DNA from 4 places in the Streptomyces sp. NPDC058632 genome. Region 1 is predicted to be linked to each of the others. Evidence: riboswitches for the same ligand, from Rfam matches in the RefSeq annotation. Region 1 holds a riboswitch; each other region holds the start of a gene.
The links. Region 1 has a riboswitch for cobalamin ahead of ACFWVE_RS11685 (ABC transporter substrate-binding protein). Riboswitches for the same ligand answer to the same signal wherever they lie in the genome.
Positions count from the first base shown of each region.

Region 2: another riboswitch for cobalamin. It lies ahead of ACFWVE_RS26265 (cobalamin biosynthesis protein); the one in region 1 lies ahead of ACFWVE_RS11685 (ABC transporter substrate-binding protein).
Region 3: another riboswitch for cobalamin. It lies ahead of ACFWVE_RS09675 (energy-coupling factor ABC transporter permease); the one in region 1 lies ahead of ACFWVE_RS11685 (ABC transporter substrate-binding protein).
Region 4: another riboswitch for cobalamin. It lies ahead of ACFWVE_RS17885 (ribonucleoside-diphosphate reductase subunit alpha); the one in region 1 lies ahead of ACFWVE_RS11685 (ABC transporter substrate-binding protein).

Region 1 is NZ_JBHXQZ010000023.1:47,196-50,393, forward strand. Features, by position in the region: gene ACFWVE_RS11680 (FecCD family ABC transporter permease) at 1-753, opposite strand, end outside; gene ACFWVE_RS11685 (ABC transporter substrate-binding protein) at 750-1,775, opposite strand; cobalamin riboswitch at 1,803-1,983, opposite strand; gene ACFWVE_RS11690 (class I SAM-dependent methyltransferase) at 2,035-2,784, opposite strand; gene ACFWVE_RS11695 (MDR family MFS transporter) at 2,753-3,198, opposite strand, start outside.
Region 2 is NZ_JBHXQZ010000080.1:8,000-11,197, reverse strand. Features, by position in the region: gene ACFWVE_RS26275 (anion permease) at 1-732, shown strand, start outside; gene ACFWVE_RS26270 (hypothetical protein) at 766-987, shown strand; cobalamin riboswitch at 1,110-1,272, shown strand; gene ACFWVE_RS26265 (cobalamin biosynthesis protein) at 1,394-2,377, shown strand; gene ACFWVE_RS26260 (cobyric acid synthase) at 2,374-3,198, shown strand, end outside.
Region 3 is NZ_JBHXQZ010000017.1:80,898-84,095, forward strand. Features, by position in the region: gene ACFWVE_RS09670 (ABC transporter substrate-binding protein) at 1-771, opposite strand, end outside; cobalamin riboswitch at 1,006-1,215, shown strand; gene ACFWVE_RS09675 (energy-coupling factor ABC transporter permease) at 1,245-1,979, shown strand; gene ACFWVE_RS09680 (energy-coupling factor ABC transporter substrate-binding protein) at 1,976-2,350, shown strand; gene cbiQ (cobalt ECF transporter T component CbiQ) at 2,357-3,106, shown strand; gene ACFWVE_RS09690 (energy-coupling factor ABC transporter ATP-binding protein) at 3,103-3,198, shown strand, end outside.
Region 4 is NZ_JBHXQZ010000042.1:5,718-8,915, forward strand. Features, by position in the region: gene ACFWVE_RS17885 (ribonucleoside-diphosphate reductase subunit alpha) at 1-1,939, opposite strand, end outside; cobalamin riboswitch at 2,064-2,234, opposite strand; gene ACFWVE_RS17890 (hypothetical protein) at 2,294-2,593, opposite strand; gene mctP (monocarboxylate uptake permease MctP) at 2,689-3,198, opposite strand, start outside.

The DNA.
Region 1 (3,198 bases):
CTCACCGGCCAGCAGCAGGTTCAGGTTCCGGGCCTGCACCAGGAGAACGCCGATCCCCAGCAGCACCGCCAGACCCGGCAGCCACAGAGTGCCCCAGTTGACGCCACCGAGGCCGCCGAGGGTCCAGGCGAGCACGGCCCGGGCCTCGTTGCCGCGGTCGGTGGTGAGCAGCAGCAGGTTGAGCACGGCGGTGAGCACCGCCGCGATCGCCACTCCGGACAGGATCAGACGCGTCGAGGTGATGCGTCCGCCGGTGCGGGCGGTGGAGTAGACGAGCAGCAGTGCGCCGAGGGCACCGGCGAACGCGGCGGCGGACAGGGAGAGGGGGCCGACGAAGCTGACGCCGAAGACGATGACCGCGACCGCGCCGAGGGACGCCCCGGAGGAGACCCCGAGCAGGTAGGGCTCGGCGAGCGGGTTGCGCACCAGCGCCTGCAGGGCGGTGCCCACCACCGCGAGGCCGGCGCCGGTCACGGCTCCGAGCAGGACACGCGGCGCCCGTACGTCCAGCACGATGGTCTCCCGTGCACCGGACCAGTCCGGCCCCGCCCAGTCGGCGCCCAGCGCGTGCGTCACGATGCCCCAGACCTGGCCGGGCGGTACCTGGACCGAGCCGATGGCCAGGCCCGCCGTCGCGGAGGCCACGAGCAGAACGGCCAGCACGAGCAGGATGCCGGCCATGGTCGTGCGGCCCTCTCTGCGCCCCTCCGCCGAAACCGGGCCGGCGGATGTCCCGGTGACGGTGCGCGTCACCGGAAGCTCTGGGGATGCAGCCCGCGGGCCAGGTTCTCGACCGCGTACGCCGACCGGATGCCGATCAGGGTCGCGGTCAGCGGCAGGACGACGAACCGCTTGTTCCTGACGGCGGGCACGTCGGCGAGAGCGGGTTGGGAGAGCAGGAACCTCTTCTTCTGTTCGACGCTGCCGGCGCCGGCGTAGTCGTAGATGGCGATCACCTCGGGCCTGCGCTCGACAACCTGTTCCCAGGAGACGTCACCGAAGACCTCGTCGAGGTCGGCGAAGACGTTCTCTCCGCCGGCCAGCCGGATCAGCTCGGTGCCCAGGCCCTTGCCGCCCGCGGTGAAGGCGCTCTTGTCGCCGCTGTCGTAGACGAAGACCGGTACCTCCGGCTCTCCTTCGACGGCGGACGCGGCCCTGCCGACCCTGCCCCGGAGGTCGGCGACCAGCTTGTCGGCACGGTCGGACACGTCGAAGATCCTGCCTATGGTGCGGACCTCGGCGTAGGTGTCCTCCATCGTCAGCTGCTTCTCGCCGCAGTACTCGCGGTTGAGGTACGTGTCGATGCCGGCATCGGCGAACGCCTCACGGGAACGGCCCTCGTTCTCGGCGAAGGCGCTGCCGTAACCGCCGTAGACGAAGTCGGGCCCGGTGTCGAGGATCTTCTCGAACGACGGTTCCCTCTCGGCGAGTTCCGGTATCGCCTCGAAGTCCTCCCTCAGTTCCGGCAGTACGGCCGAGTCGGGGAAGGCGGTGCCCACCATGCGGTCCTTCAGGCCGAGGGCGAGCATCAGCTCCGCGGGGTGCTGGTGGATGGTGACCACCCTGGACGGCGGTGCGCCGTACGTCGTCCGCACACCGCAGTTGCCGATGGTGAGGGGAAAGCCTTCGGGCGCGGTCGCGGTGGCCTTCGCGTCGCCGGTGCTGTCGTCGGGCGAGCCGCAGCCGGCGGTCAGCAGGGTCGCCGACAGCGCGGCCGCCGCGGCCGTCGTGCGAAGGGAGCGGCGCTTTCGTGCAGGGGTGAGTAAGGGAAACACGTGAAGCCTCCTGGAGTCCGCGCTCCTCGGGACGGGCCCGCGACAGGCCAGTGTCCTGACTCCCGGATCGACGTTCCCCCCGCCTTCCCGCGCGGCGCGCAGTGGCGTGTCGGAGGGGCGCTCCCCGGTCACAGTGGCGGGACCGTGCCGGATTCGCACCGGCTTCCTGTCTCCCGTCGCGGCGATGACCAGGTAATACTACGTTTCTTGGGGGGAGGGCGAAAGGGCGTACGGGACCGGCCGTACGCCCCCGCTGCCGTCAGCTCCCGCGGACCGCCCGCAGGACGAGCCGCTCGGCGTTCTCGTCGTAGGGACGGCCGTCGAAACCGCCGAAGACCTCCACACGGGCAAAGCCCGCCTCCTCGGCCATTCGGCGCAGTTCCACCGCGCTGTACACGAACCACACCAAGGTGGCCCGCGTGACCCGCTCCCCGCGGACCAGCACCCAGTCGCTGCGCAGCCGGGCCCAGTCGTCGAGCACGGTGTCGGTCTGCACCATCAGGTCGTCACCGCGCCGCACCACCTTGGGCGGGACGACCTTGCGGGCCAGCAGTTCCTTGCCCGCGAGGTCCAGGACCAGGGTGCCGCCCGGAACCAGACAGGTGTGCATGGTGCGCAGCACGCGTACGTTGTCGTCGGGATCCTCGAAGTACCCGAACGACGTGAACATGTTGAGGACGACGTCGAAACCCTCCGGCGCCTTGTACCGGCGCGCGTCGGCCTGTACGTAGGCGACCCGGGCACCGGCGTCGGCCGACCGCTTGCGAGCCCGGTCCAGCATGGCCGGGCTGAGGTCCACTCCGGTCACCTCATGGCCGCGGCGGGCGAGCGGCACGGTGAACACCCCCGGCCCGCAACACAGGTCCAGCACCCGCGACCCGGGCGGGAGGGACAGCAGGGGAGAGGTCTCCAGCAGTTCCTCGGCCTGTCGGTAGCGCTGCTCGGAGAAGAGGAAGTCGTGGAACTCGGTCCAGAAGTCATCGTCCTGGAACCCACCCGTCCGTGTCATGCCGCGTCAGCGCTCCTTCGTCGTTGCCGTGGGGGAAGGGCCGTTGTGCCGTACGGCGGCGCAGCGGCAGTAACACAAGGGGAAGCAGGAGACACTGAGCGGCGGCCAGGAGCCAGAACGAGCCGGTGTCCCCGGCCCGCTCGCCGAGGCCGTACAGTTGCCCGCCCAGCAGGCCGCTCGCGCAGGCGCCCAGGCCCGCGGCAAGCCGCTGCTGACCGAAGACCACGGCGTCGGAACGGGGGCTGCGGCGCAGCGCCTCCAGGTCGTTCTTCAGGAACAGCACGATGTCGCCCAGGGTGATCAGCGCACCGCCCGCAAGCAGTGCCGCACGGGTGCCGATCGCCAGGACGGCCAGCCCGGCCGCCAGCCCGGTGAAACCGACCGCCAGGGCGAGGGCGTACGGCATACGCCGGA
Region 2 (3,198 bases), on a different contig from region 1:
TACCGGGCCGGACAGATCGCCTCCGCCGGTCTGGTCTCCCTGGCCCACGGCACCAACGACGCCCAGAAGACGATGGGCATCATCACCCTGGCCCTGGTCGCCGGCGGCACCCTCGCCCCGGACTCCGACCCCCCGCTGTGGGTCATCCTCTCCGCGGGCGTGGCCATCGCGCTGGGCACCTACCTCGGCGGCTGGCGCATCATCCGCACCATGGGCAAGGGCCTGACCGACCTCCAGCCGCAGCAGGGCTTCGCCGCCCAGACCAGCGCCGCGACGGTCATCCTGGCCTCCTCCCACCTCGGTTTCTCCCTGTCCACCACGCACTCCGTCTCCGGTTCGGTGATGGGTGCGGGCCTGGGCCGCAAGGGCGGCGTGGTCCGCTGGTCGACGGCCACCCGGATGTTCGTCGCCTGGGGTCTGACGCTGCCGGCGGCGGCCCTGGTCGCGGCGATCGCCGAGTGGGTCTGCGGCTTCGGCAGCTGGGGCACCGCCCTCGTCGCCGTCTTCCTGATCGGCTCCAGCGCCGCGATCTGGAAGGTCTCCCGGCGCGAGGTCATCGACCACACCAACGTGAACGGCACCGACGACACCGACGGGGAGCAGGGCGGCGTCGTGACCGCGGCCATGGCCGCGGTGGCCACCCCGCCGGCGGGCCACGTGAGCGACGAACTCTCGGCCGCCGTCCCGGCCCCCACCGACCCGACGGCCCCTCCGGCCAAAACCACGGTCTGACCCCACAGCAGGACGCGAAGGAAGAAGAGCACCATGGAGATCGACTGGGCCGCCCTCGGTTCCGTCTTCGGCGTCAGCCTCGTGGTCACCGTGGCCCTGGTGGCCCTGTTCACCCTGGGCATCACCGGCCTGTCCCGTCGTGAACGGGCTGCCGCCCGGGGCGAGTCCGCGGGCCTCGCGGTCACCGGCGCCTACGCCTGCTTCGCGGCCTGCGTGGCGGCGGTGGCGTACGGGATCTACCTGATCATGGCCTGACGGTCCGTCCGGCGGGCGGTGCGGGGCGCGTTGCCTCCGTACCGCCCGTTCGCCGTGCCCGTACCCCTCCGGCATTCACCCTTCGAAACCTCCTGTGGGCCTCGGCACACTTCAGCCCCGCAGGTCAACGGCAAGTTGACGGTTCTTCCGGACCATGGTGAACTGCCGGAGCCAATACGGGCGGCAGGAGAGGAAGCCGGTGCGATTCCGGCGCGGTCCCGCCACTGTCACCGGGGTGAACCACCCCGGGAGCCAGGAACTCTCGCCGCCGGTCTCGTCGAACCAGGGCGTGGACACCCTGAGTGAGGACATATCGCCATGCCCGGCTGCCTGTTCAGGTCGACCAGCGACGCCCCGCCCCCGCTCGGGGCGGCCACCCCCACCGGATCCCCCACCGGCTGAACCCGTGGGTGCCGATCGCGCGTTCGCGTACGGCGCCGCTGCCGGCCTCCTCGGCGACCTGCTCCTCGGCGATCCCCGCCGAGGGCATCCGGTCGCCGCCTTCGGGCGGGCCGCGGCTGCCGTGGAGCACATGCTGTGGCGGGACGACCGGGGCCGCGGCGCGCTGCACACCGCCGTCTGCGTCGGCGGGGCCGTCGCTCTGGGAAGCCTGGCCGCCCGCTGCGTACGCTCCTCCCCCGCCGCCTCCATCGCCCTGACCGGCGCGGCCACCTGGGCCGTCGTCGGAGGAACGTCGCTGGCCCGGGAGGCCCGCGCCATCGGGCGCGCCCTGGCGTCCGGGGACGTGACGGCGGCGCGGGCGCGGCTGCCGCACCTGTGCGGGCGGGACCCGCAGGCACTGGACGCCGACGGAATCGCCCGCGCGGTCGTGGAGTCCGTCGCCGAGAACACCTCCGACGCCGTGGTGGGCGCCCTGGTGTGGGGTGCCGTCGCCGGTGTGCCGGGGCTGCTCGGGTTCCGGGCCGTCAACACCCTGGACGCCATGGTCGGCCACAAGTCCCCCCGCCACCTGCGGTACGGCTGGGCCTCCGCGCGCCTCGACGACGTCGCCGGGTGGCCCGGGGCACGGCTGACCGCCGTCCTCGCCTCGGCCGCCGGGCCGGACCCGCGGGGTGCCGTGCGGGCCTGGCGCGCGGATGCCGCCAGGCATCCGAGTCCCAACGCCGGGCCCGTGGAGGCGTCCTTCGCGGGTGCGCTCGGCGTGCGGCTCGGCGGGACTCTGTCCTACGCCGGGCGGGTCGAGCACCGGCCCGTCCTCAACGACGGTGGCCGTGCCGTGACCGTGGCGGACATCGACCGCGCGGTACGGCTCTCGCGCCGCGTCGGCTGGCTGGCGCTCGGTGCCGGCGCCGTCGCGCGGCCCGTGGTACGAGCGGTGATCCGGTCGGTGGTGCGGACGGCGCACCGTGGGAAGGGATGTACGTCATGAGTGGTGGGGGCCTGCTGGTCGCCGGTACGACGTCGGACGCCGGCAAGAGCGTGGTGACCGCCGGGATCTGCCGGTGGCTGGTGCGGCAGGGCGTCAGGGTCGCGCCGTTCAAGGCGCAGAACATGTCGCTGAACTCGTTCGTGACGCGGGAGGGCGCCGAGATCGGCCGGGCGCAGGCCATGCAGGCCCAGGCCTGCCGGGTGGAACCGCACGCGCTGATGAACCCGGTGCTGCTCAAGCCCGGCGGGGAGCGGAGCAGCCAGGTCGTCCTGCTGGGCCGGGCGGTCGGTGAGCTGAGCGCGCGCGGCTACCACGGCGGGCGGCAACAGCAGCTTCTGGGCACGGTGCTGGACTGTCTCGCGCAGTTGCGGGGCACGTATGACGCGGTGATCTGTGAAGGGGCAGGCAGTCCGGCCGAGATCAATCTGCGGCGCACCGACATCGTCAACATGGGGATCGCCAGGAACGCCGGGCTCCCCGTCCTCGTCGTCGGCGACATCGACCGCGGCGGTGTCTTCGCCTCCTTCTTCGGTACCGTCGCGCTGCTGTCCCCCGAGGACCAGGAACTGGTCGCCGGGTTCCTGGTGAACAAGTTCCGGGGCGATGTCTCGCTCCTCGAGCCGGGCCTGGACATGCTGCACGGTCTGACCGGGCGGCGCACGTACGGCGTGCTGCCCTTCCGTCACGGGCTCGGCATCGACGAGGAGGACGGACTGGCCGTGTCCCTGCGGGGTGCCGTGCGGGAGTCCGCGGTCGCCGCGCCGGTCGGCGAGGACGTGCTGCGGGTCGCCGTGTGCGCGGTCCCGCTGATGTCCAACTTC
Region 3 (3,198 bases), on a different contig from region 1:
GGGCGGGAGGGTCGCGCCGTCGAGGTCGCCGGAGCGCAGGCGGGTGGCGCGGACGTCGTCGTCGGCGATGATCGCCATGGTGAGTTTTTTCACCTTCGGGGCGCCGCCCCAGTAGTCCGGGTTCGCCTTGAAGGTGAGTTTCTCGCCCTTGCTCCAGCCGGTGAGGACGTACGGTCCGGTGCCGACCGGTTCGGTGTTGAAGGCGCCGGTGTTGGGGTCCTGCCCGCCCGCGATGTGCTCGGGGACGATGGGCAGGACGGTGCGGGCGGCGAAGGCCGCGTACGGGTACTTGAGGGTGAAGACGACCTTGTCGTCGCCGTCCGCGCGGACCTGTTCGACGGCGTCCAGTTCGCTCTTGGCGGTGTTGTTGGTCTTGTCGTCGAGCACCGTTTCGTACGTGTAGACCACGTCCTCGGCGGTGAGGGGTTCGCCGTCGCTGAACGTCACGCCGGAGCGCAGGGTGTAGGTGTAGGTGCGGCCGTCGTCGCCGATCTCGGGCAGGGCCTTCGCCAGGGCGGGCTTGAGTTCCAGGTCGGCCTCCCGGGCGAGCAGCCCGTCGAAGATCTTGGAGTTGCCGTCCTTGCCGTAGCCGAGCAGGGGGCTCAGGGTGTCGGGTTCGGAGGGAACGCCGATCACCACGGACTCGGCGGACCCGCCGCCGCCCGCGCCGGCGTCCGAGCCGCCGGTCGGCGCCGAGCAGGCGGCGGCCAGCGCGAGCGCGGCGGCGGTGGTCGCCGCGCCGGTGGTACGCCGTATTCGTCGGGTCGTCATCGAACCTCACACCTCTGCTGACTGGAATGCGTTGTTGCATATTAATTGCAGCAAGGTTCTGCCCAGGGCCCCGGCCCCTCATGCCGGCACTTCGGCGATCTGCGGCCGCCCGAGTGCCACCCCCTGCCATCGACGGGCGTCGGGCGTCAAGACCGCAGGTGTGCGCGGGGGTACGGGCTGCGGAACGCCGTCCGCGCGCCCCCGGTACCCGCTTGTCACCGGGCCGGAGCCGGTCTACTGTCGCCACGCCTTGGTGAACGGGAAATCCGGTGCGATACCGGTGCGGCCCTCGCCACTGTGATCGGGAAGTCCGGCTCCGGCCCCTGGTCCTGTCCCCGACAGGACCGACGGGGCAGCCACTGGGTCCATCCAGGACCCGGGAAGGCGGAGCTCGGGCGGTGGTACCCGTCAGCCAGGAGACCGGCCAAGGCGCGTCAACCATCCACGAGGTGCTGGAGAGGGTCTGCTGAGCCATGCACATTGCCGAGGGTTTTCTGCCACCGGCGCACGCGGTCGCCTGGGGCGCCGCGTCGGCGCCGTTCGTCGTCCACGGAGCCCGGTCGCTGATCCGTGAAGTCAGGGAACATCCCGAGAGCACGTTGTTGCTCGGTGCCTCGGGGGCGTTCACCTTCGTTCTGTCCGCGCTGAAACTGCCCTCGGTGACCGGGAGTTGCTCCCATCCCACCGGCACCGGGCTGGGCGCCATCCTGTTCCGGCCGCCGGTCATGGCGGTGCTGGGCACCATCACCCTGTTGTTCCAGGCCCTGTTGCTCGCCCATGGCGGGCTGACCACGCTGGGCGCCAACGTCTTCTCCATGGCGGTCGTCGGGCCGTGGGCGGGGTACGGCGTGTACCGGCTGGCGCGGCGGTGCGGGGCGCCGCTGATGGCGGCGGTGTTCTGCGGCGCGTTCGTCGCCGACCTGTCCACGTACTGCGTCACCAGCGTGCAGCTGGCTCTCGCCTTCCCCGACCCGGGGAGCGGGTTCCTGGGCGCGCTCGGGAAGTTCGGCTCCATCTTCGCCGTCACGCAGATTCCGCTCGCGGTGAGCGAGGGGCTGCTGACCGTGCTGGTGATGCGCCTGCTGGTGCAGTCCAGCGGGGGCGAACTGGCCCGTCTCGGCGTGCTGGTGGCCGAAGTCGCCCGCAACAGGCCCGCCGCGTCGGCAACGGCCGGGACGGCGGGAACGGAATCGGAGGTGGCGCGATGACCAGGAACGCGAAGATCAACACGCTGCTGCTGCTCGCCGTGGCCGCGCTCGCGGTGCTGCCACTGGCGCTCGGGCTCGGCGACCACAAGGAGGAACCGTTCGCCGGTGCGGACGGCGAGGCTCAGAGCGCGATCACCGAGATCGAACCGGACTACGAGCCGTGGTTCTCGCCGCTGTACGAACCCCCGTCCGGTGAGATCGAGTCGGGGCTGTTCGCCCTCCAGGCCGCCGTCGGCGCGGGTGTCCTGGCGTACTACTTCGGGGTGCGGCGCGGGCGCCGGCAGGGCGCGGAGCGGGCCCGGGAGCAGCAGCCGGCGCCCGGCCCCGGCCCCGGCCCCGGCGAGGCGGTCTCCCCCGGGCCCCGGGCCTGATCGCGCGTGCTGCCGATCGACGCGGCGGCGCACAGCAGCCGCTGGCGCCGCCGTCATCCGGTGGACAAGGCCGTACTCGGACTGGGTCTCACCGTGCTCGCGATCTCCCTGCCGCCGTGGCCGGGCGCGGCGCTGGTGCTGGTGACCGCGCTCGCGGTGCTGCTGGGCCCGGCGGGGGTGCCGGGCCGGCGGCTGTGGCGTGCCTACCGGGTGCCGCTGGGCTTCTGCGTCACCGGGGCGCTCACGCTGCTCGTGCAGGTGGGCGGTTCGGGCGGTTTGGTGTCACCGGCCCCCGAAGGGCCGCTGCGCGCGGGTGAGTTGCTGCTGCGCACTTCGGCGGCGTCCCTCGGGGTGCTGCTGTTCGCGTTCACCACGCCGATGTCGGACCTGCTGCCGCGCCTGGTGCGGGCCGGGGTGCCCGCACCGCTGGTGGACGTGGCCCTGGTGACGTACCGCATGAGCTTCCTGCTGCTCGACTCCGTGCGCCGGGTCGGTCAGGCGCAGGCGGCCCGGCTGGGGCACACCACCCGGGCGGCGTCCTGGCGTTCGCTGGGCGGGCTCGGCGCGACGGCGTTCGTCCGGTCCTTCGACCGGGCGGCGCGGCTGCAGACGGGGCTCGCCGGACGCGGCTACGACGGCACGCTGCGCGTCCTGGTGCCCGAGGCGCGTATCTCCGTACGGTTCACGGCCGTCAGCGTGCTGCTGCTCGTGGCGCTGGTCGCCGTCACCCTTCTCCTGGAAAGCCGGATGTCATGAGTGCTCCCGCGCCCAACGGTCCCGCACCGAACGGTCCCGCGCTGGTCGCCCTGCGGGACGCGTCCTTCGCGTACGAGGACGGCCCGGCCGTG
Region 4 (3,198 bases), on a different contig from region 1:
AGTTGACCTGGAGGAACTCACCGGACAGCGTCTCGCGCTTGAACAGGTTGGACACCTGCGGCTCGATGCACTCGTACACACCGGCGATGGACGCGATGGTGGCGGTCGGCGCGACCGCCAGCAGCAGCGCGTTGCGCAGGCCGACGGACGCGATGCGCTCGCGCAGCGCCGACCACCGCTCGGGCCAGGCGAGTTCGGTGTCGTAGTGGTCGGGATGCAGCACGCCCCGGGCGGTCCGTGTGTGCTCCCAGGCAGGCAGGGCGCCGTCGCGTTCGGCCAGGTCGGCGGAGGCCTCGTACGCGGCGAGCATGATCCGCTCCGCGATCCGGGTGGAGAGCCGCCGGGCGCGGGGCGAGTCGAAGGGCAGGCGCAGGGCGAAGAAGACGTCCTGGAGGCCCATCACGCCCAGCCCCACCGGGCGCCAGCGCGCGTTGGAGCGGCCCGCCTGCTCGGTCGGGTAGAAGTTGATGTCCACGACCCGGTCGAGGAAGGTGACGGCCGTGCGCACGGTCTCGTCCAGCCGCACCCAGTCCAGGTCACCGGCGTCCCGGTCGACGAGCGCGCCGAGGTTGACCGAGCCCAGGTTGCAGACCGCGGTCTCCCCGTCGCTGGTGACCTCGAGGATCTCCGTGCACAGGTTGGACGAGTGGACGACGTGGCCGGGCTCGGCGGTCTGGTTGGCGGTGCGGTTGGCGGCGTCCTTGAAGGTCATCCAGCCGTTGCCGGTCTGGGCGAGGGTCCGCATCATGCGCCCGTACAGCTCCCGGGCGGGGATCGTCCTGCGTGCCAGGCCCGCGTCCTCGGCGGCCCGGTAGGCCGTGTCGAACTCCTCGCCCCACAGGTCGACCAGGTCCGGGACGTCGGACGGGGAGAACAGCGACCACCGCGCGTCGGCGTTCACCCGGCGCATGAACTCGTCCGGCACCCAGTGCGCGAGGTTCAGGTTGTGCGTACGGCGGGCGTCCTCACCGGTGTTGTCGCGCAGCTCCAGGAACTCCTCGATGTCGGAGTGCCAGGTCTCCAGGTAGACCGCCGCCGCGCCCTTGCGACGGCCGCCCTGGTTCACGGCGGCGACCGAGGCGTCCAGGGTCTTGAGGAACGGGACGATGCCGTTGGAGTGCCCGTTGGTGCCGCGGATCAGTGAACCCCGTGAGCGGACGCGGGAGTAGGCCAGGCCGATGCCGCCGGCGTGCTTGGAGAGGCGGGCCACCTGGTGGTAGCGGTCGTAGAGGGAGTCCAGCTCGTCCTTCGGGGAGTCGAGGAGGTAGCAGGACGACATCTGGGGGTGCCGGGTACCGGAGTTGAACAGGGTGGGGGAGGAGGGAAGGTACTCCAGGCGGCTCATCAGGCCGTACAGTGCGGCGACTTCGTCCACCGGCCGGACCTCCGTGCTCCCGGCGTCCTTCGCGAGGCCGGCGGCGACCCGCAGCAGGAAGTGCTGCGGCGTCTCGACGACCTTGCGGGTCACCGGATGCCGCAGCAGATAACGGCTGTGCAGGGTGCGCAGCCCGAAGTAGCCGAAGCGGTCGTCGGCCTGCGGGTCGATCAGCGCGTCGAGCCGGTCCGCGTGCCCCAGGACGAACGCGGCGGTCCGGTCCGCGACGAGGCCCTCGCGGTGCCCGGTCGCGATCGACGACGTGAACGACGTGACCCCCTGCGAGGCGGCCTCGGCGCGGATGCCGAGGGTCAGCAGCCGGGCGGCGAGCCGGGAGTAGACGGGATCCTCGGAGATGAGCCCGGCCGCCGCCTCGGTGGCCAGCTCGTGCAGCTCGGTCTCGTCCGCGCGCGCGGACCGGCCGCGCAGTGCGGCGGCGGCGACCCGGCCGGGGTCGGCGTCGGGGAGGTCTGCGGTCAGCCCGGTCAGGGTCCGCAGCAGCGCGGCACCGGGGCCGTCGCTCACGTCGGCCGCTGAAGCAGGATCGGCTGGCGCGATGGTCACGTGGGGCTCTCCCTCGCTCGGCGCGGGGCCTCGGCGAGGGCAGGGGGCAGCACACGGGCACGCGTACGCGCCGCGCGTCCACCGGCCCATTCCGCGAGGCCCGGACGTCGGGCACCCGGACCGGACGGCCGGGTGCACTGTCGGCAGGTCCTCGGACTCAAGCCCGTGCGGGCACGCGGGAAACGCGGACACGCACAAGTACACCGTTGCGGGACAGTTCCGGATTCGCACCGGATTCCCCTGCGGCGACAGCGAGCATGAGCATACATCTTGTGCCGGACACTGTAGGCAGTCCCATATCTTGTGTCGTAGGGAGTACTGCGGTGCCGGACCGGATGGTGTCAGAGCGTCAGCTCACAGGCGGGCGGCACGATCCGTACGCCTCCCTCCGTGGCCCGCGCCCGGTACGAACGTCGCCCCGCCCGGCACACTCCCCGCGCCGCCCGCCTCCGCCGCCCCGGGACGCGCCCCGGAGCCCTCCACGGCGACCAGTACCCCGGCGGCCGCGGCCCGCTCGGCGACGTTCCTGAACCCACCGAGGTACGCGTCGCTCTCCCCGAGGCCGAGCAGCCCGTCGCGCAAACAGGCCTGCGCGGTGATCCCACCGAGCTCCTCGAACTCGTACGGCTCCACCGGCCGGGGGGCGACGTCCATGGGCCGGGTGTGCCCCACGGGTACGACCACGGGCCGCCGGATCTCTCCGGCGGCCCGTTGCCCGTTGCCGTCCCCGCGTGCCGTGTCGGCCCCTGTCAGCGCTTTCCGTCGACGGCCACGTCGGCTGCTTCGGCCGCGTCCAGCGGCAACTCGGTGCTGACCTCCGGGTCGCCCGCGTCCGCCGTGTAGTCCTGCGGCCGGGTCTCGTCGATGCCCTCGGGAGCCTTGACCGCCCTCAGGACGAAGGTCAGGGCGATCGTGACCAGGGCGTTGATCACGAAGGCGGTGAGTCCGATGTAGCCGATCTCGCCGATGCCCGGGATCTCCTGCGACGAACCGCCGAAGTGCTTCTGCGTCGGCGAGGCCACCCCGTACGCCGCGACCGTGCCGTAGACCATGCCGACCGCCCAGCCCGCGAGCAGCGCCCAGCGGTGGAACCAGCGGGTGAACAGGCCGCCCACCAGGGCGGGGAAGGTCTGCAGGATCCAGATGCCGCCAAGGAGCTGGAAGTTGATGGCGACGGTCTTGTCCATGGTGAGGACGAAGGCCAGCGCCCCCACCTTCACGAGCAGCGAGACCACCTTGGAGACCTTGGTCTCCTGCGC